Regions from separate parts of the Halobacillus sp. KGW1 genome, predicted to be linked through region 3. Evidence: riboswitches for the same ligand, from Rfam matches in the RefSeq annotation. Region 3 holds a riboswitch; each other region holds the start of a gene.
The links. Region 3 has a riboswitch for thiamine pyrophosphate ahead of thiW (energy coupling factor transporter S component ThiW). Riboswitches for the same ligand answer to the same signal wherever they lie in the genome.

Region 1 (6,129 bases), on a different contig from region 3:
GGAGAATGATTCCCTGTCTAAAAAACCGGAAGACTGGAAATACCGATCCGCCGCTTATGAAATTCATGCAAAGGAGGAGGACTTTCTGGCCTGGCAGCAGAAATTCTCCGACTTAATGGAAGAACTTGCATCGATTCAACGTACGGAACCGACAGAAGATGCGAAGCTGTATTATTTTCACATGCTCGGTTTGCAGATAGAGGAAAGTCGGTTTGGGAAAAAGGGAGAGACATGAAGTGGGGGTGGAGGTCTCTTTTTTTGTGCAACAGTAAAATAATTTTTACCGTCGGCCTGCGCCGGCATCCGAGGAGGAGATGTTATGGAAAGCGCAAAGTCATATGAGGAGAAAAGAGGGGTTTCGTTATGGAAGTCAAGATCCTTTCTCCTATTGTCCTTTACAACGGTTGTTTCCAGTTTAAGCCTGTCGATGTTTATGTTTCTTCAGTCGTGGTACATCGTAGAGTCGTTACATATGGCAGCGGCTCTCGGCATGGTGTTGATTTCCTTGACGACGGTGCGGATGGTTTCCATGATTGTCGGCGGAGTGGTCGCGGACCGCTGCAGTCAAACGAAGGTCATGGCGGCATCGGACTTAACGATGGCTGTCTTCCTCTTTACCTTATCGATTTGTTTTCTTACCCTTCAGGAGGTTCCTGTTTGGATCATGGCGGTCCACGCAGGCCTGTTCGGAGCCTGCGGCGGAATGTTCGAGCCGGCAAGAGATGCGCTGCTTCCGAAAGTGACAGGGAAGGATCAGCTGACGCGCGCAAACTCCGTCATTCAGGGAACGATCCAGATTGCTACGTTCACCGGACCACTCCTTGCCGGTGTCCTGATCCATTCGCTTTCCTACAGCTTCGTCCTTCTGATCATCGTCCTGTTTCTTTTCTTATCCGGTGTCGGAATTCTATTTGTGAAAAAGCAGGGAAAGGATGCGCGGGAAGGGGAGCGATCCCCGTTCTATGCCCAATTGGCGGAGGGCTTCCGTTACACGTGGCAGTCCAGACTGCTGCGATCACTGTTCATCATTACGATCATCGTCAACTTTTTCATCTCCGGCCCTTTGATGATGGGGCTGCCGATCTTCGTGGAAGGAGTCCTGGACGGAAGTGCCCTCGATTTCAGTCTCGTCCAAGGAGGACTGACGTTCGGGATGATTCTCGGAGCTGTCCTGATCGGTTTTCTCAACATCCGGCGGAGACGGGGAGCGTATGCGCTGTACTTGATCGCTCTCGAAGGAGCCGGTATGTTTATCTTCAGCCGTGCAGATACGCTGGTTTTATCCGTGCTTATTATCGTTCTTATCGGCATGATCATTCCGGCCGTCAATATTCCGCTCCTATCCCTCGTTCAATCGTCTGCAGAAGAAAGCAAGGTGGGAAGGGTGATGAGTCTGATACGGACCGGGTCGCTTGGGTTGATTCCGCTCTCGTACGCGGTCACCTCTCTGTTTCTCGGCTGGGGAATTCCGATTCAAACGTTGATGGCATGGAGCGCGCTGCCCCTTCTCGTGAGTGTTTTCGTTTTATATGTGACTTATCCTGTCCTGCGCTCCGCCGATTAAGCGGGGCCTTTTCTTTTTGCCTGCCGTGATATGCGGGAGAACAGGGGAAAGTACGGGAGAGAAAGGGAAGAACTTATCTTATAAGATCAATCCCGTCAGAGAAACCATTGTGTTTTTGTACAGAGGGCATTAGAGGAAAACAAGTGTTTGATATCGAACGTTATAAGGAATGAGGAAGCAGAGAGGAGAAATGACATGAATCCAACCGTATTGATTACCGGAGCATCGAGTGGGTTCGGCTATTTGACGGCGGTCAAATGTGCGGAAAAAGGGTTTTCGGTAATCGCGACAATGAGGAACATGGAAAAAGCGGAAGTATTCGAGGACGCAGCGATTTCCAATCACGTGAGGAGCCGGATCACGGTTTGGAAGCTCGACGTGACCGATGATGCTTCCATCGCTGCATTTAAAGAAAAGCTGAACGATTTGGAAGCAGTCGACGTTCTCGTCAACAATGCTGGTTTTGCAATCGGCGGCTTTCTCGAGCAGATACCGCTGGAAGCGTACAGACGTCAGTTCGAGACGAATGTGTTCGGGGTCATCGCCGTCACCCAGGCAGTTCTGCCGCTCATGCGGAAGCAGAAGCGTGGCAAGATCATCAATGTGAGCAGCGTCAGCGGTTTGATCGGATTCCCGGGGTTATCGGCATACGTGTCATCGAAACATGCGCTCGAAGGGCTTACAGAAAGCCTCCGCTTCGAGGTCCAGCCATTCGGCATCGATGTTGCTCTTGTAGAGCCGGGCTCGTACCAAACGAATATATGGTCAGCCGGAATGGAACTCCCGGACGCTGTCCATGACCCTGATTCTCCCTATGCTGATTACATAAAAGGACTATGGAATGCGTTGAATGGAGACAGCCGCGAAAATCCGTCGGATGTAGCTGCATTGATGACGGAGTTGGTCGAGCAGGACAGAATACGGAAGCTGCGCTTTCCAATCGGAGCGAAAGTGAAGTTCAACGTATTTCTGAAACGGGTCATGCCTTGGAGAATATTGGAGAAAGCAGTGCTGACGACGGTTTTAGGAAAAGGAAAAACGAACAGGAGGAAACGAAATGACCGCAGTGATGAGTGGGGCAGAAGAGATAAGGTTCGAGGGTAATGAGGTAGGGATCCTGGTATCCCATGGATTTACAGGAACGACGCAAAGTATGAGGCCGCTGGCAGAAGCATATGGCCGCGCCGGGTATACCGTCGTCTGTCCGAGACTGAAGGGGCACGGCACCACGCCGGAGGACATGGAGTCCACGAGTCATGAAGACTGGATTCAATCGGTCATGGAAGCCTTTGACTGGCTGGAAGCGCGTTGTGAAAAAATCTTCGTCGTCGGCTTGTCGATGGGAGGGACGCTTGCTTTATATGTGGCAGGGAAGAAGAAGGTCGCCGGCGTCATCCCGATCAATGCAGCAATCGATATCCCGGTGCTTGAGAACAGCTCGAGCACAGAGGAGCGCTTTCTTGAAGCGATTGGATCGGATATTAAAGATCCGGAAAGTGACGAGCTCGGCTATGATCGGACACCGGTAAAATCGATTAGAGAGCTGTCGATGCTCATGGGGAAGACCAGGGATCTATTAAGCAGCATTCATTGTCCGATCGTCGTTTTCGTTTCAAGGGAGGATCATGTCGTGCCCCCGAACAATTCCGAGGTAATATTTGAAACGGTTTTTTCCGAGCATAAAGAAATTATCCATTTGGATGACAGCTATCACGTCGCAACGCTCGACCATGATAAAGACTTGATCATCGAGCGCAGTCTGGAGTTTTTCCAGACGTACACAAATACGAAATAGCATTCCCCGGGAAATAAAAGGCCTTTGTAATTTCGGGTGGTTTCGACTATAATAGAAGACAAATCAAGAAAAGTAAACGGTATAAAGCCTTCAAGGGGAGCCTCCGGCTGAGAGTGGACGCTGTGTCCAGACCCTTCGAACCTGTCAGTTAGCACTGGCGCAGGGATGGCGGCTTTTTTGATGGTGCAATGCTCAACAAGGGACTCCTCCATCAGGAAGCTTCCCTTTTTGGCATTGCTTTTTTTGTGTTCAATTATTGGGGGTAGATAACGATGAGAAATCGTCGTGTATTATTTCTTGTCGAAGTAGCTATATTCTCTGCTTTGGCACTGCTTTTGGACATCATTCCATTTCTTTCATTCAAATTGTGGGCACAGGGTGGTTCTGTGTCGCTCGCGATGGTTCCTGTCTTCATCATCGCTTTCCGTTGGGGAATCAAAGGCGGAGTCGCCACCGGGCTGCTGCTCGGGGCCTATCAAATCTTAACCGGTGCTTACATCATGACACCTCTTCAGACGTTTCTTGATTACTTCGTAGCTTTCGGTGTCATCGGTCTTGCAGGTGTCGCGGCAAAGCCGGTATGGAACGCGGTACGGAAACAAAACAAAAAAGCGATCGTCGGCTGGATCATTGTCGGCTGCTTTGTCGGGAGTCTCCTGCGTTTCTTCGGACATTTTCTCGCAGGGATCGTCTTTTACGGGGAGTTCGCGCCGGAAGGACAGCCGGTCTGGCTGTATTCGCTCGTCTATAACGGGGGGTATATGCTGCCTGCATTCGTATTGAGCAGTATCGTCCTCATCATTCTTTTTCTGCAGCGTCCGAAGCTGCTCACACAAGAATAATACAAGGTTCCCATCCCGCTCCTAGGAATCCTTAACCACTAAAAGCATCGTGCTCCGGCACGATGCTTTTCTATTTTTTATAGGGAGGGAGACCCTATTTTATAGCATATGGGTTTCATGCTTCCTGTAGAAGTGTATATACCATTGCACTGGTTACATAAAAGGAGGGCTGGAAATGAAGAAGCTTTTTAGAAAGAAGCGGTTTTGGTTGATTGTCATTCTTATATTTATCGTACTCGTTTTCATGATCGCTTATCATACATCGTGGAAGAAGCTTCCTGAGGGCATCTCCTATGAAGGGGACGTGCACGAACTATCGGGCGTGGAGTTTTTTCGGGATCTCACGTATGAAGATGAAGAAGGTAATACGGTTCACGACGCGGAGATATTCGATGAAATAAACGCCATGATTGGTGAGGCGGAGGATTTCATTGTTGCAGATATGTTTTTATTTAACGGCTACACAGATGGAAAAAGAGATTTTCCGCCACTGTCGGAAAACCTGGTGGATGCCATTCTCGCCCAAAAGGAAAAGCATCCTGACTTGAAGGTCGTTTTCATCACCGATCCAATCAATACGGTTTACGGGTCTTATGAGTCGGAATCGATCAAGCGGCTGAGGGATGGGGGTGTCGATGTCGTGCTGACGGATCTGAACGAGCTCCGTGATTCCAACCCGCTCTACTCCAGCGTCTGGAGGGTGACGGCTTCATGGATGGGGACAGGCGACGGCGGCTGGATCAGCAACCCGCTCGCAAAAGATGCACCCGATGTCACTCTGCGCTCGTATTTGAAGCTGATGAATATTAAAGCGAATCACAGGAAGCTCGTTGTGACGGAAGATGCGGCAATCGTATCGACGGCGAACCCGCATGACGCGAGCGGTTACCATGAGAATGTGGCGTTCAAGATGACAGGCCCGATCATCCGGGACATTCTCGAAGCCGAGGAGGCAGTTGTCCGTTATTCCGGCGACGCTGATTTCCCGGATTACAAGAACAGGAAATGGGAAAAACAGGATGGTCCAGTGAAGACCAAGTTCGTCACGGAAGGAAAGACGTACCAGGCAATTTTGGAAGAACTTAAGGATGTTGGAAAAGGAGATACGATCTGGCTCGGCATGTATTACCTTGCGGACAGAAAGATCGTTGACCTGATTGACAAAGCAGCAGACCGGGGGGCGGAAGCGAACATCATCATGGACCCGAACAAGCAGTCATTTGGACATGAGAAGACGGGGATTCCTAATTTACCCGTAGCCGCAGAGATGCAGCGTCTCGGGAATAAGAACATCCATCTCCGCTGGTATGATGTGAATATCGAACAATTCCATACGAAGATGCTTTATTTAGATAAAGAAGAGGAAGACGTCATCATTGCCGGCTCCGCCAACTATACGAGACGGAACCTGGCAGACTTGAACCTGGAAGCGAACGTCGTGATGAAAGGAAGCGGAGAAGAGCCTGTTTTTCAGGAGGTCGACGGCTACTTCACCAAGCTTTGGAATAACGAAGACGGTCATTTCACAGCGGATTATGAGGAATATACGGATAAGTTGACGTTTATTCGCTATGCCACGTATTACCTGCAGAAATGGACGTGGTTTACGACCTATTGATGGACTACCTCCGGACGATGAGCGTCCGGGGGTTTTTCTGTGTCGGGAACGTTTTATGCTACGATAGAAGGAGGGGGGATGTTATGAAAGCAACCGGCATCGTCATCGAGATCATCGCTGTTGCATCCGTATTCCTGTTGAGTCAAGTCCTGATGTATGGCGTAGATACGGTTCCTCTAGGGATGGATATGGGAGAAGACGGTAAGACAGTCACTCGTCAAGATTGGATGTGGGAGGAAAAGGAAGTTGTTGAGGTTCAAGCGCTCTCCAGTGAGCAGGAAGTCGCTGTTCTTGTCATGGATCAACGCCT
Region 2 (6,129 bases), on a different contig from region 3:
GGAAGGATAAAGATAATGCCATTAGCCAATCTTCTTTTGGGACGACCCATCCGAACAAGGAAACCGTTTCCTTAGCATCTGCAGGAACGTCCGCGAATGCGATGGTTGTCCATAACATCCCAAAGGCGAAGATGGAAAATATCATTAAATAGATCACATACAACTTCTTATTTACATTTCCGAACAAAAAAGTGACGGCAATTGTTGCAGCAGAGAAAACCGCCGGGGTGACAGGATCGTATCGTAAAGCCAGCACGAAGACAACGGCGAGGATCGTCAATGCTTTCACTGTCGGGTTAACGTTATGAAAAGACATGAGTCCGCTCCTTTGCGTCCCTTGAGGATGTCAGTTGCAGCCTCGGGGGTGTTTCCAAATGGTAATCTTCCAATGATTCTATTTCCCATAGTTCTTCCGTAGGTCCGTCCCATTGAATACCGCCTTCCTGGATAACGATGGTCCTTGTTGCAAAACGGTCGACAAGCTCCATGTCATGAGTGATCATGATGATGGAGGTGCCCTGGTCGTGTTTTTCTTTCAGGATCTGCATAAGACTTTCGGTAGAACCAGCATCCTGACCGAATGTCGGCTCGTCCAAAATAAGTAGATTGACATCCAAAACGAGCATGGTGGCGACACTGAGTCTCCGTTTCTGTCCTTGACTCAAAAGGAATGGATGAGAATGTTCCAAGCCTTCCAATTGACAGAGTAGAAGCGTCTTCCGGACTATTTCCTTCGTCTCTTGTTCATCCATTTCTCGCTCTTTCAAACTGTAGGACACTTCCTCAAATACAGAATCTGTTATGAATTGGTGTTCGGGATTTTGAAAAACATAACCGATTTCGCGGCGAAGAAGCTTCTCTTTCCAGCGTGTGATCGATCTTCCTTTGAAAGCAACATCTCCGTTGGACGGCTTTATAATACCCGCTAAAAGCTTGGAAAGACTGCTTTTTCCACTTCCGTTCGCTCCAACGACGGCCACCCATTCCTCAGGATGGATATCCAAATGGATATTATGAAGGACTTCTTTCCATGCCACGTTATTTGCTGACAATAGCGTTCCCTCAGTCGCCGGCTTTTTTATTTCGGGAGCTGGTAAAGGAATTGGCAGCGATACATACTCATCTATGCTCAGCGGTAGCTTTCCCTTCCATCCAAGAGCCATGGCAGTGCGGGCAGAGTAGGGGAGCCAGACGCCTTCTTTCATCAAGGTAGGCCCATAGGTTTTCAAATTTTTCAGAAGTGGTCCCTCACTAAACATATGTCCATCTTTCTCAAGGACGATTACGCGTGTAAGAAGAGAAAGCCAGCCTTCCAACCGGTGTTCGATGACTACTAAAGTCAGTTTACGCTTACGCTTTATTTCTGAGAGGATCTCGATGAATTCTCTAGCCGAAACCGGGTCCAGATTCGCTGTTGGTTCATCTAATATCAGCACATCCGGCTCCATTACGAGTGTACAGGCAAGAGCCAGTTTCTGCTTCTGGCCGCCGGAAAGGACGTGGATTTTTTCTTTCTTGTATTGTTCCAGACCAACCCAGGAGAGCGCCTGTTCGATAAGATCCTGCATTTGCGAAGGAGGTACGGCTAAATTCTCAAGACCAAAAGCTACTTCCTCCTCTACTGTAAGCATACAAAACTGCGTTTCAGGATCCTGAAATACGACGCCTACTTTTTTTGCTGCTTCTCCCGGTTTATAGGTGCACGCATCTTTTCCTGCTATCTTGACGGTACCGGTCATGGTGCCGTCAAGTTCTTCAGGATAAAGTCCCGTCAGGCAATGCACCAGGGAACTTTTTCCCGAGCCACTTGGACCAAGTACCAAAACGCTGTCTCCTTGTGCGACATTTAAGTTTATATCCTTAAGTACCGGCTGCGGGTGTTGGTCATAAGTCAACGATAAATGGTCAACTTCAAAAATCATTTTCATTATGCCGCCCGCTTCCTACGACGTTCTTTACCCAGAGCAAATCCTGACAGCACTCCTGTTTTGGCAAGGGCATCGGCAATTGCTTTTCCTGCCAGCCCGGAGATGAGAGCTCCACTTAGAAGTCTAATGATGAACATAGCTGCTACGTAATCCGTACTTAAGGCGCTGTACCCCAGGCGGAAATATTCCCAGAAAAAGCTGAACACGGCAGCCATCATACCGGAGAGCATAAGTGTAAGGAGTTGGTAACTCTTATAACGGGTGATGGCGAAGGCGGTCTCTGCCCCAAGTCCTTGAATGACGCCTGTCAAAATGAGCATCGGTCCGGACGCATTCCCGAGCAGCATTTCCACAGTGGCGGCAATGGTTTCCGATAAGAATGCAGCGCCTGGTTTCCTTAGTATGTAGGCGGCGATAATGGAGACAATGAACCATATTCCATATATGAAGTCATATCCAATCGGACCCATTAATCCGGACAGAACTTTGCCTACAGGTAGAAAAGCTAAGTAAACAACAGCGAATACGACGGCAAGTACAGACATGACGACGATTTCTTTTAATTTCCAGTTCTTCATTCCTCCTCCTCCTTTTTAGATGGGCTGTTTGCAGAAATGCTCACAGTCATCACGGTGTGGGAGGATCCACCGGCTTCTGTTTCCTTAAACACGTTTTCCAAACCGTGAAAGATGTCGTGGATATCCCCCTCCAGCCTGGTGGAATAGTGGGCAGGTGTTACAGAAATGCCTTGTTCTCTCATCCTTTCAATCTTTTCGTAAATCGTTTCCATATACTTACCTCCACCTAAAGGGTATAGAGAAAACTTAGCTGTCACCGCCTGTTTGACAGCTGCTGTATTCCTGTTCATCACGTTAGATGTTTCATCCAGGTACACATCACCAGTAGGATCGCCCGGGCAGCCGATGGAAAACGTCCCCTGAAATGCGGCATGAACCCCTGTGACGGCGGTATGGTGAAAGACGGCTTTGGCTACGTCAAAGACGTGTTCCAAGCGTCCGCGAACCGTCGTCGTAACATGATCCGTTTTCATCCATACTTTGGATGTGTCGGTCTGTTGAAGGCTTGTCATGATCATATCCTGAAAGTCATTACACATAGGATGGACAGAAAAAGAGCAGCCGGCAATTTTTGAATTTCCACATACTTGAGTCATTTAATTTCCTCCTTTTTTAAACACAAAAAAACTGCATTCCATGGGAATGCAGTCCAACAATCGAAAAGAAAAGCCAAAAAAGAAGTCTGATCGCGAGAGTCAGGCTGCACTTCCCCACGCTAGTATTATCTAGTTCGGGTGCTAAGGGTCGGATAAACCTCTCAGCCGCAAATGCAGCTCCCCCAGTGCAAGTTCCACGTTATGCAGTTGTCTTGGATGCCTTCATCTTAGCGAATATTTTAATTTTTGTAAATGGTTGTTTTTCTTGAAACGTATGCAGGGGTCCGGTCGTAGAATGTAGTAGTATAAAATTTCCATAAAGGAGAGATGGTATGAGCAATCAGCAATCCCTTCGATTCACGTCAAAGAAAAGCAAGTGGTTATCCGTCTTCTTGGTTCTGGTAATGGGAGTGGTACTTATTGATGCGATAGGCGGCCTGGAGTGGGGGGTATTTATGATTCCCGGCCTTTCGAATTCTTACATTGCCAAGGTGATCTTTGCAGTTGTTATAAGTGCGCTCGTCGGCTGGATATATTTTGGGACACGATATATCATCGATCACGAGGAGTTGAAAATCGTCTACGGTCCTTTCCGGAAGCGTGTACCGCTTGACCAAATCAGGAGAGTGGAGGAAGTGAAAGATATACTTCAGGCACCTGCCCTTTCCTTTGACCGCCTGGAAATTCACTATGGAACAGCGGAGTCCATTAAAGTATCCCCGAAAAATAAATCGCTGTTTCTGAAGGAGATTGGGAGTAGATGAGAAAGTACGGAGCACTTTCATGAATATATACAAAAAACAGGAGACAGCTAAGGGAAAGTGGGATTCCTTTTTTAAGGATAACTGGGACAGTCCATATATGATCGTATCAAGCGGGATCTACGATTGCAGGAAGTTAGATGGGTTCACATATGTGGGGGAAAAAGCAGAAATTATCGGTCTCATCACATACGTGGAGAGTGAGGAGGAAGTGGAAATCGTATCTCTGGACAGCTTGAGGGAAGGAAGAGGGATAGGTTCTCTTCTGATTGATAGAGTCGAGAGTGTTGCAGATGGTCGAAGGATTAAGGTAATCACGACGAATGAAAATATTCATGCTATCCGTTTCTATCAGCGCAGAGGCTTCCGATTGAAGTCCGTCGTTAGAGGAGCGGTTGAAAAAGCGAGATTAGTAAAACCATCCATCCCCCGCTTTTCTTCTACAGGGATACCAATTTTGGATGAAATCGTTTTGGTGAAAGGAGATGGGGAAAGATGAGTGAAATGACTCTGGTGAAGCCTGCCTTGAAGTGGAAGGATGCTTACATAAATTATTATAAGGAATGGCTGGAAAGTGGAGAAACGATGATACCATGGGTCATAGAGAAAGATCCGTATGCTTTTGACGAGATGATAGAATTCCTGGAAAATAATGAACGAGGAGTCTATCTTCCTCCCGGGTGGGTACCGGACACCACCTATTGGATGATGGATAAACAAGAACGAATAATCGGTGTTACCAACATACGCCACAAATTGACAGATCGTCTGAGAAAAGAAGGCGGTCATATAGGATATAGTATCCGACCTTCGGAAAGAAGGAATGGTTATGCAACGACATTACTGCGCCTTTCATTGGAGAAAGCCTGGGAAATGAAGATAACGGATGTCCTTGTCGTATGTGATCAGTGGAATACAGGGTCTTGGAAAGCTATTTTGAAAAATGGGGGGAAGGAAGACCAAGACTTCGTGGAAGAGGACGGCAACGTAGTCAAGCGGTTTTGGATAAGCAGAAAATAAAAAGAAAGCAGGCCGGTGAATAAGGTCTGCTTTCTTATATGGTTATAATTTAATAAGTTTAATTTTGTAGGATTGTTCCCCGTCATTGAGGGCGATATATGGGACTCTTTCAAAGGGGAAATACTCAATTGCCCGTGGAATAATCTCCATCTTATCAAAGAGCTCCTTACTGCTTATCAAGTCATGGAGGTCAACGTGGAATTCTTTCCCGCTGACAGAGGAAAACCTGGCGGAACCATAGCCTTCTTCCAACATATGTTTCAAAATATCCATGGAATGCTCCTTATAACGAAAAGAATAGATGTAACTACTTTTATACTTTCCCGATATAATTTTTCTCAAACCTACCCATAAAAAGATCCAGGAACCTGCAGGTTCCTGGATCTTTTTTGCGTTTAATAATATGGGGAGATCATTAGGTAAACAATGACGCCTGTCAGGCTGACATACAGCCAGAGGGGCATCGTCCAGCGGGCAATCTTCCTGTGTTTGTCGACGCGCATGGAAAGCCCACGGAATAGTGTAACAAGTGCTAATGGTACGATCAGCGCTGCAAGAACGATATGGGTGATCAGGATGAAGTAATAGATAGGTACGATTATTCCTTCCCCACCAAAATGAGTAGACTCAGCCATCGAATGGTAGGTCAGGTAAGAAATTAAGAACAATGCTGTTGTTGTGAAAGCGGCGAAAATGAACCGTTTATGCCATTTAATATTCTTTCGAATAATCATAAACAACGCTGCCAATAGAAAAACGAACGTAAAGGAATTGAAAACTGCATTTAGAAGAGGTAGCAGTTTCAGATCAAAACCTGTATCTCCTTCAATTTCAGGAGCGAATAATAGTGCCACAACAATGGCGTTAATGACAATTGAAAGCCCCACGACCCAAGGGACGTAATTGAAATCTTTTTTAATCTCCATGTGAAATTCACCATCTCTCTTTAAGTTGTCCAATCTAAGTATATTAAAAAAACCCGAGAAATTCACTAATGAAGATACAGCTGTCGTGACAAAAATAGTAACTTTATGGGTTCTCTGTGTAGAAATTTCTGAAAATAATGATTGTAAAACGCTTACAAAGGCATTATACTATCACTAAACCGATTTACTAAACCGATTTATTAAACTTAAAAGAAAGAGTCGATGTATAAAATGACAGTGACAATAGCCGATGTGGCAAAGCATGCAGATGTATCGAAGAGCACGGTCTCTCAATATTTGAATAAACGCTACACGTACAT
Region 3 (6,129 bases):
CTTCGCTTTCGTTCTTCCAATCTCTGTTTCCCCCCCGTCAAATGATCAAATGCGACAAATGTACACGGCCTTTCCCGGGCGGCCCTGGCTATTACAGCTTCCTTCTTTAACCGTCCTCTCGTCTGCAAGCGAGAGAAGTTTGTCTGCCACCGTGTGTTACGGATGACGAGTTCCCCGTCAATCGTGAAGGGGAGCGAGTCGGCTGGGGGAACAAGTCCGCATATCTCCGGGAAGCGGCCACTCAAGTCCTTGCCGTTTCTACTCCATAGCTTTATCCCGTCCTCCGAAGCATGGAGGAGACAGCGGAAGCCGTCATACTTCACTTCATAAATCCAATCCGGTCCGGTCGGCAAATCTTCTGCAGCAGTCAATAGCATCGGTTTCAAAGACACCCGCTCCTTTTTTATATGCTGCTTAGTTTACCCACAGCCGGCGAACATATTTTACCGACCTGTCGTGAATGCTAGGAGAAAAAGGAGTCGAGAACTATGCATACGATGTGGAAAGGAACCATCAGCTTCGGTCTCGTCAATATTCCGATCAAGCTTCATGCAGCGACGGAGAACAAGGATATTAAGCTAAGGCAGCTTCACAAAGAATGTAAGACACCGGTGGAATACAAAAAACGCTGTCCGGTATGTGAAGAGGAAATCAGCCAGGAAGAAATTGTGAAAGCCTATGAATATGCCAAGAACAAATTCGTGGTGTTGGATGAAGAGGATTTGGAACAGCTGAAGAAGGAGCAGGAGGATAAGGCGGTCGAAATCCTCGACTTCGTCAAGTTGGAGGAAATCGATCCGATTTATTTTGAACGAAGCTATTTTATATCGCCCAATGAAGGGGGATCGAAAGCTTACGGGTTGTTACGCCAAGCTCTGTCCGATACGGGGAAAATAGGTGTAGCAAAAATTATTATTCGATCCAAGGAACAGCTGGCGGTTGTTCGTGTTTATGAAAATACATTGCTCATGGAAACGATCCATTTCCCGGACGAAGTAAGAAACGTACAGGATGTCCCGAATGTGCCGGCAGAGGCGGATTTAGGAAAGAAAGAGCTTAGTACCGCAGTGACATTGATCGATCAATTGACCGAAACATTTGATCCGGGAAAATATACGGACGAATACCGAACCGCGTTGATGGACTTGATTGAGGCGAAGAAGAACAACGAAGAGGTTACGACGGCAGCAGACAAACAAAAACCGGACAATGTCACCGATTTGATGGAAGCTCTGGAGAAATCGTTGGAGCGGACCAAAGGCGCGAAGAAGAAAAAAACAACGAAACGAAAAACGACTGCCTCCACTAAGAAGAAGACGTCATAATCCCTTATGTGACAAGGGTTTGTCGAACGTTTTGACTGTATTATTAAGAGGCGTTGTAGTATAATATATAGTAGATACATGTGGTTCGGAGGGGAAAGAATGAGTGTTCGGACAGAAGAACAGGCAGAGCATTTGATGCGTTCTGCGAAAGCGTCTATGGCTATTGAAGGGTTCAGCTTGAATAAGAAGCAGGAATCATTAGTTAAGAAGTGTCTTACAGGAGCCATATCCCATAAAGAATTCGTCAAGCGGGCTTTGGAATTGTCCCGCCATGCCTAGTTCCAGGTATGGGGGTGAATCCTCCCGCTATTGTTATGCAGGGACTGATGTGCTGATTAATCACTATGACCTTATGGACGACAAGCAGCTGGAGTATATGGAGGCGATCCTTGCCACCCAGCGTTTGTCGGAACTGCAGGAAAAGCCTGTGGAAGGGGACTTCGACCTCAGACATTTGCAACGTATTCACGCCCGTTTATTTTCCGACCTTTATCCTTTTGCGGGCAATATCAGGACAGAGAATATCACGAAGGACGGGTTTTCTTTTGCGCAGGCCCGCTTCATTCAGGAAGCTTCTGTCCCGATCTTTGATTCTCTAATGAAGGAAGAGTGGGCAGGGATGGACAAAGAGGACTTAGCACGGAAACTGGCTCACTATATGGCGGAGTTGAACGTCCTTCATCCGTTTCGGGAAGGAAATGGTCGGAGCTTGCGTGAGTTCATCCGCACAATCGCCTTGGAAGCCGGCTACCATCTGGATTGGTCCTGTGTACCGAAAGAGGAGGTCTTTCAAGCGAGCATCGATTCAGTCAAGGATATCAGCAGTCTTTATTCGGTTATCCAAGCGTCGCTTGTTCCACTTGCCAAATGAGCAAAAGCCGGGGGAATCCCCGGCTTTTTATTCATCTTCTACAAGCACTTCCTTCTCCGGTCCTTCGTTTTCCTTAAGAACAATCTGCCACTGGTCATCGTCTTCATCAAATAGAATTTCCGCCACGGCGACAATTTTGTCATCTTCTACATCGGTTAGAGCGGAAGCCAAGGCTTCGGAGGTCGTCAATCGGGCCCCTTCTACTTCACTCATCTCCACTTCGGAAACCTTATCGGCAGGTGCCTGTTCTGGAAAACTTTCTTTAATGGGGCCGTCTGTCCAAACATCTACATATTTACCTGTCCATTCGTTGTCCGGAGCTTCAGACACCCACATCGCCCGCCCTTTTTCTTCTGACTCTGTAGTCGGAGTGACGACAAGGATACTGGATCCTTCCTGTTCCATCACATATCCGCTGATTTCTGCTTGCTCCGGAGGCGCCTCTGCTTCCGTTTCCTCATAATCCGAGCCGGCTGGTGCAGAACTGCACCCCGCCAAAAGAATCAAACAAGCGGCCCCCATCATTGTCCAGATGTTTCTCATTGTCATTCTCCTCTCGAATACAGATATTATTCAGAATATTGCACATGACAGAAGATACGAACTTTGTTATCATAAGACTCAACCAAGCAAATAGTACGATTCAACTACTAGGGGGGCCTTGTTACAGGCTGAGAGGAAAGCGTAAAGCTTTTCGACTCTTATGAACCTGATCTGGTTAATACCAGCGGAGGGAAGTAGTCAGACGAACGAATAGTTATTCATCGACTGTCTATGATCCAAGTCAGGTCCTCTCCAGGACCTGGCTTTTTTATTTTCTTATGGAAGGGGGGAATGTATTGAACCGTACACGTTTATTGACTATTATGGCACTGTTTGTTGCCATTGGAACATTCGGAGCACAGCTGCTCTGGTTCCCGGCAGGCATCGCGAAGGCATATCCTGTCCAACATGCGGTAAATGTCATGGCTGCTGTGATGCTTGGACCGCTGCCTGCTGCTGCCATTGCTTTCTGCATCGGCCTGCTGCGATTTCTTTTAGGGCTAGGAACACTGTTGGCTTTTCCTGGTGGAATGGTCGGAGCATTATTTGCTGGTTTGTTTTATCGGATATACAAACGGAAAGGGGCAGCTGTAGTCGGCGAGGTGATTGGAACTGGAATCATTGGAGCATTACTCGCCGTTCCGCTGGCTGGATTCATCATGGGCAGTGCGGCCGGAGCGTTTGCCTTTGTTCCTTCTTTCTTCATCAGCAGTCTGTCAGGAGCTGCCATCGGCTGGTTTGTGCTGTCACGTATCAAAGCAGAACAACTTCTATTACAACCATAATACACGGAAACTGCTAGGGGCGCGAATTATCGCTGAGATAAGGATTATCCTTTGTCCCTCAACACCTGATCTGGTTCGTACCAGCGTAGGGAAGTAGTCTGGACCTCTGCAATCCTCTAGTAGCTTCCGAATAACTCAGGGAGGCACCACTATGTCATTCTCCACTCAATTAAGAAAAGAAAATCAGGACGTGTTTGAAGCTATTTTTCACCATCCATTTGTTGAAGGTCTCGGAAAAGGAGAACTTCCGAAAGAAGCTGTCGCTCATTATGTGAAAGCGGACTTTGAATATTTGAATGCATTTATGCATGTGTACGGCATTGCTGTTTCCAAATCACCAAAAAGAGAAGATATTGAGCTCTTCAATGACCAGATCAACTTTGTGCTCCACAGTGAAGTGCATCCCCATAACAACCTGTGCCGATATATCGGTAAAGAATATGAGGAACTGCAGGGTTACCCGCTGCCACCGACAGCGGACCACTATATTAAACATATGCTCTACCATGCGCATATGGGCAGTATTGGAGAAATTATTGCCGCCTTACTTCCATGCCCCTGGACATATCTCGAAATCGGTAAAGAACTAACGAAAGCCTATCAACCGGACGAAAATCATCCGTTCTTTGATTGGATCGATTTCTATGCAGAGGAAGAAATAGGCGGATTGACAGGACAGCTTTGCGAGAAGCTTGATGCCTATGCAGAGCAAGCTTCAGACGAGGAGAAGAATAAGATGCGTGAAGCTTTCCGAAAGAGCTGCCAGCTGGAATTATCCTTCTGGGAAATGGCCTATACCGTCGAGGAATGGCCCGTAGCTGAGGGGGTTTACCGATGAACCGAGTGAAGTGTGCTCTTACCATTGCCGGAACGGATCCAAGCGGCGGTGCGGGTATCCAGGCGGATTTAAAGACGTTTCAAGAGCTTCAAAGTTATGGGATGAGCGTCGTCACTTCGGTAGTCGCTCAGAATACGACCGGCGTATCTGCGGTTCATCATCTTCCGGTCACGATGCTGAAGCAGCAGCTCTATGCAGTATCAGACGATATGCCGATCGATGCACTGAAAACAGGTATGGTGGCAACTATCGATATGATGGAGGTCCTTAAACAATGGCTGAAGGAAACAGAGGCTGCATACGTCATGGACCCTGTGATGGTAGCAACGAGCGGCGATCCTTTAATTGAGGAAAAGGCGAGGGATTATCTCAGGAAAGAGCTTGTTCCTTTAACAACGCTCGTAACACCGAACATACCGGAAGCGGAGTATTTGACCGGTAAGGTGATAGAGACGGAAGAAGCTATGAAAAAGGCAGCGGAAGAACTTGTCGAGGTTTATGGAGCTGGTGCAGCACTTGTCAAAGGAGGTCATCTGAGAGGTCATGCGGTCGATTATTTATATGATGGAAACGAGATGACCGTTTTGGAAGCAGAGCGAATCGATACGAATAACACCCATGGCACCGGTTGTACGTATTCGGCTGCGATCACGGCATACTTAAGCCGGGGCGATACGTTGAAAGAAGCCGTCCGTAAAAGTAAGTACTTTGTTACCGAAGCCATTCGTTACTCCTTTGACCTGGGAGCAGGAAGCGGACCCACCAATCATTTTGCCACCAGGAAGGAGACGATGAAAGGATGAACACCATCATAGAAAAAGTAAGAGAAAAGCGGCCGCTGATTCATCACATCACGAACCAAGTGGTCGTCCATTTCACAGCGAACGGTGCGCTTGCTTTCGGGTCTTCGCCAATCATGGCAGCCGCCCATCAGGAAGCGGCGGACGTAGCGATGTTGGCAGACGGGGTGTTGTTGAATATCGGAACATTGAATGATTACCAGGTGGAATCCATGATCTTGGCAGGAAGAGCCGCTAATGAGAAAGGTATTCCTGTCGTTCTCGATCCCGTCGGGGTAGGGGCGACCAAGTATCGTTATGAAGCATTTCAACGCATCGTAAAGGAGGTTCAACCGACGGTCATCAAAGGAAATGCAGGAGAGCTGGCTCGGCTGGTTGATATAGAAGTGGAGACGAAGGGAGTCGATTCTGTCGGGGAAGGGAATACCGGGGAAATTGTTCAAGCGGTTGCTGAAGCATTCCGAACAGCGGTCGTCTGCACAGGTGCCGTTGACCGCTTTTGTGCCGATGGAAAAAGCGGTCGGAACGAGAGCGGTCATCCGCTGCTTGGCCGCGTCACCGGTTCCGGCTGTCTCCTGGGTTCCATTCTCGCCGCTGTTCTTAGCGTCGATGGCGGAGTGTACGAGAAACTGGAAACGGCGTTGAAGCATTACGGTCGTGCAGCGGAGCAGGCCGCTTCTCTCCCATCTGTTCAGGGCCCTGGAACATTCCTGCCGCATTTCCTTGATGCACTCAGCCGGGATCTGGAGGAAGGCATATGACACTTTCTCATCGTCTGCGGAAGTATTTAGTCATGGGTAGCCAAGACTGTGTAAAAGATCCTTTGGAAACGCTGTCTGAAGCTGTTTCCGGCGGAATCACGGCTTTTCAATTCCGGGAAAAGGGGGATGGTTCTATGGAGTGGAAAGATAAAGTCGAACTCGGGCGTGCTTTGAAGCGGGTATGTGATGCAAACAACGTCTTATTT

Region 1: it holds a riboswitch for thiamine pyrophosphate, as region 3 does, so the genes downstream of both, thiT (energy-coupled thiamine transporter ThiT) here and thiW (energy coupling factor transporter S component ThiW) in region 3, are expected to answer to the same signal.
Region 2: it holds a riboswitch for thiamine pyrophosphate, as region 3 does, so the genes downstream of both, AXG56_RS06080 (YkoF family thiamine/hydroxymethylpyrimidine-binding protein) here and thiW (energy coupling factor transporter S component ThiW) in region 3, are expected to answer to the same signal.

What each region holds. Positions count from the first base shown of each region.
Region 1 is NZ_LSOC01000002.1:384,481-390,609, forward strand. It holds gene AXG56_RS02625 (ArsR/SmtB family transcription factor) at 1-235, shown strand, start outside; gene AXG56_RS02630 (MFS transporter) at 320-1,564, shown strand; gene AXG56_RS02635 (SDR family oxidoreductase) at 1,760-2,668, shown strand; gene AXG56_RS02640 (carboxylesterase) at 2,622-3,359, shown strand; TPP riboswitch at 3,443-3,542, shown strand; gene thiT (energy-coupled thiamine transporter ThiT) at 3,632-4,201, shown strand; gene AXG56_RS02650 (phospholipase D family protein) at 4,377-5,819, shown strand; gene AXG56_RS02655 (hypothetical protein) at 5,903-6,129, shown strand, end outside.
Region 2 is NZ_LSOC01000002.1:1,042,798-1,048,926, reverse strand. It holds gene AXG56_RS06095 (energy-coupling factor transporter transmembrane protein EcfT) at 1-316, opposite strand, end outside; gene AXG56_RS06090 (ABC transporter ATP-binding protein) at 303-1,928, opposite strand; gene AXG56_RS06085 (ECF transporter S component) at 1,928-2,506, opposite strand; gene AXG56_RS06080 (YkoF family thiamine/hydroxymethylpyrimidine-binding protein) at 2,503-3,102, opposite strand; TPP riboswitch at 3,197-3,296, opposite strand; gene AXG56_RS06075 (PH domain-containing protein) at 3,435-3,866, shown strand; gene AXG56_RS06070 (GNAT family N-acetyltransferase) at 3,886-4,362, shown strand; gene AXG56_RS06065 (GNAT family N-acetyltransferase) at 4,359-4,883, shown strand; gene AXG56_RS06060 (hypothetical protein) at 4,926-5,156, opposite strand; gene AXG56_RS06055 (DUF420 domain-containing protein) at 5,279-5,809, opposite strand; gene AXG56_RS06050 (LacI family DNA-binding transcriptional regulator) at 6,041-6,129, shown strand, end outside.
Region 3 is NZ_LSOC01000003.1:910,198-916,326, reverse strand. It holds gene ligD (DNA ligase D) at 1-377, opposite strand, end outside; gene AXG56_RS13555 (Ku protein) at 489-1,325, shown strand; gene AXG56_RS13550 (hypothetical protein) at 1,425-1,604, shown strand; gene AXG56_RS13545 (Fic family protein) at 1,654-2,196, shown strand; gene AXG56_RS13540 (DUF3221 domain-containing protein) at 2,224-2,739, opposite strand; TPP riboswitch at 2,839-2,949, shown strand; gene thiW (energy coupling factor transporter S component ThiW) at 3,036-3,524, shown strand; TPP riboswitch at 3,530-3,633, shown strand; gene tenA (thiaminase II) at 3,676-4,362, shown strand; gene thiD (bifunctional hydroxymethylpyrimidine kinase/phosphomethylpyrimidine kinase) at 4,359-5,165, shown strand; gene thiM (hydroxyethylthiazole kinase) at 5,162-5,923, shown strand; gene thiE (thiamine phosphate synthase) at 5,920-6,129, shown strand, end outside.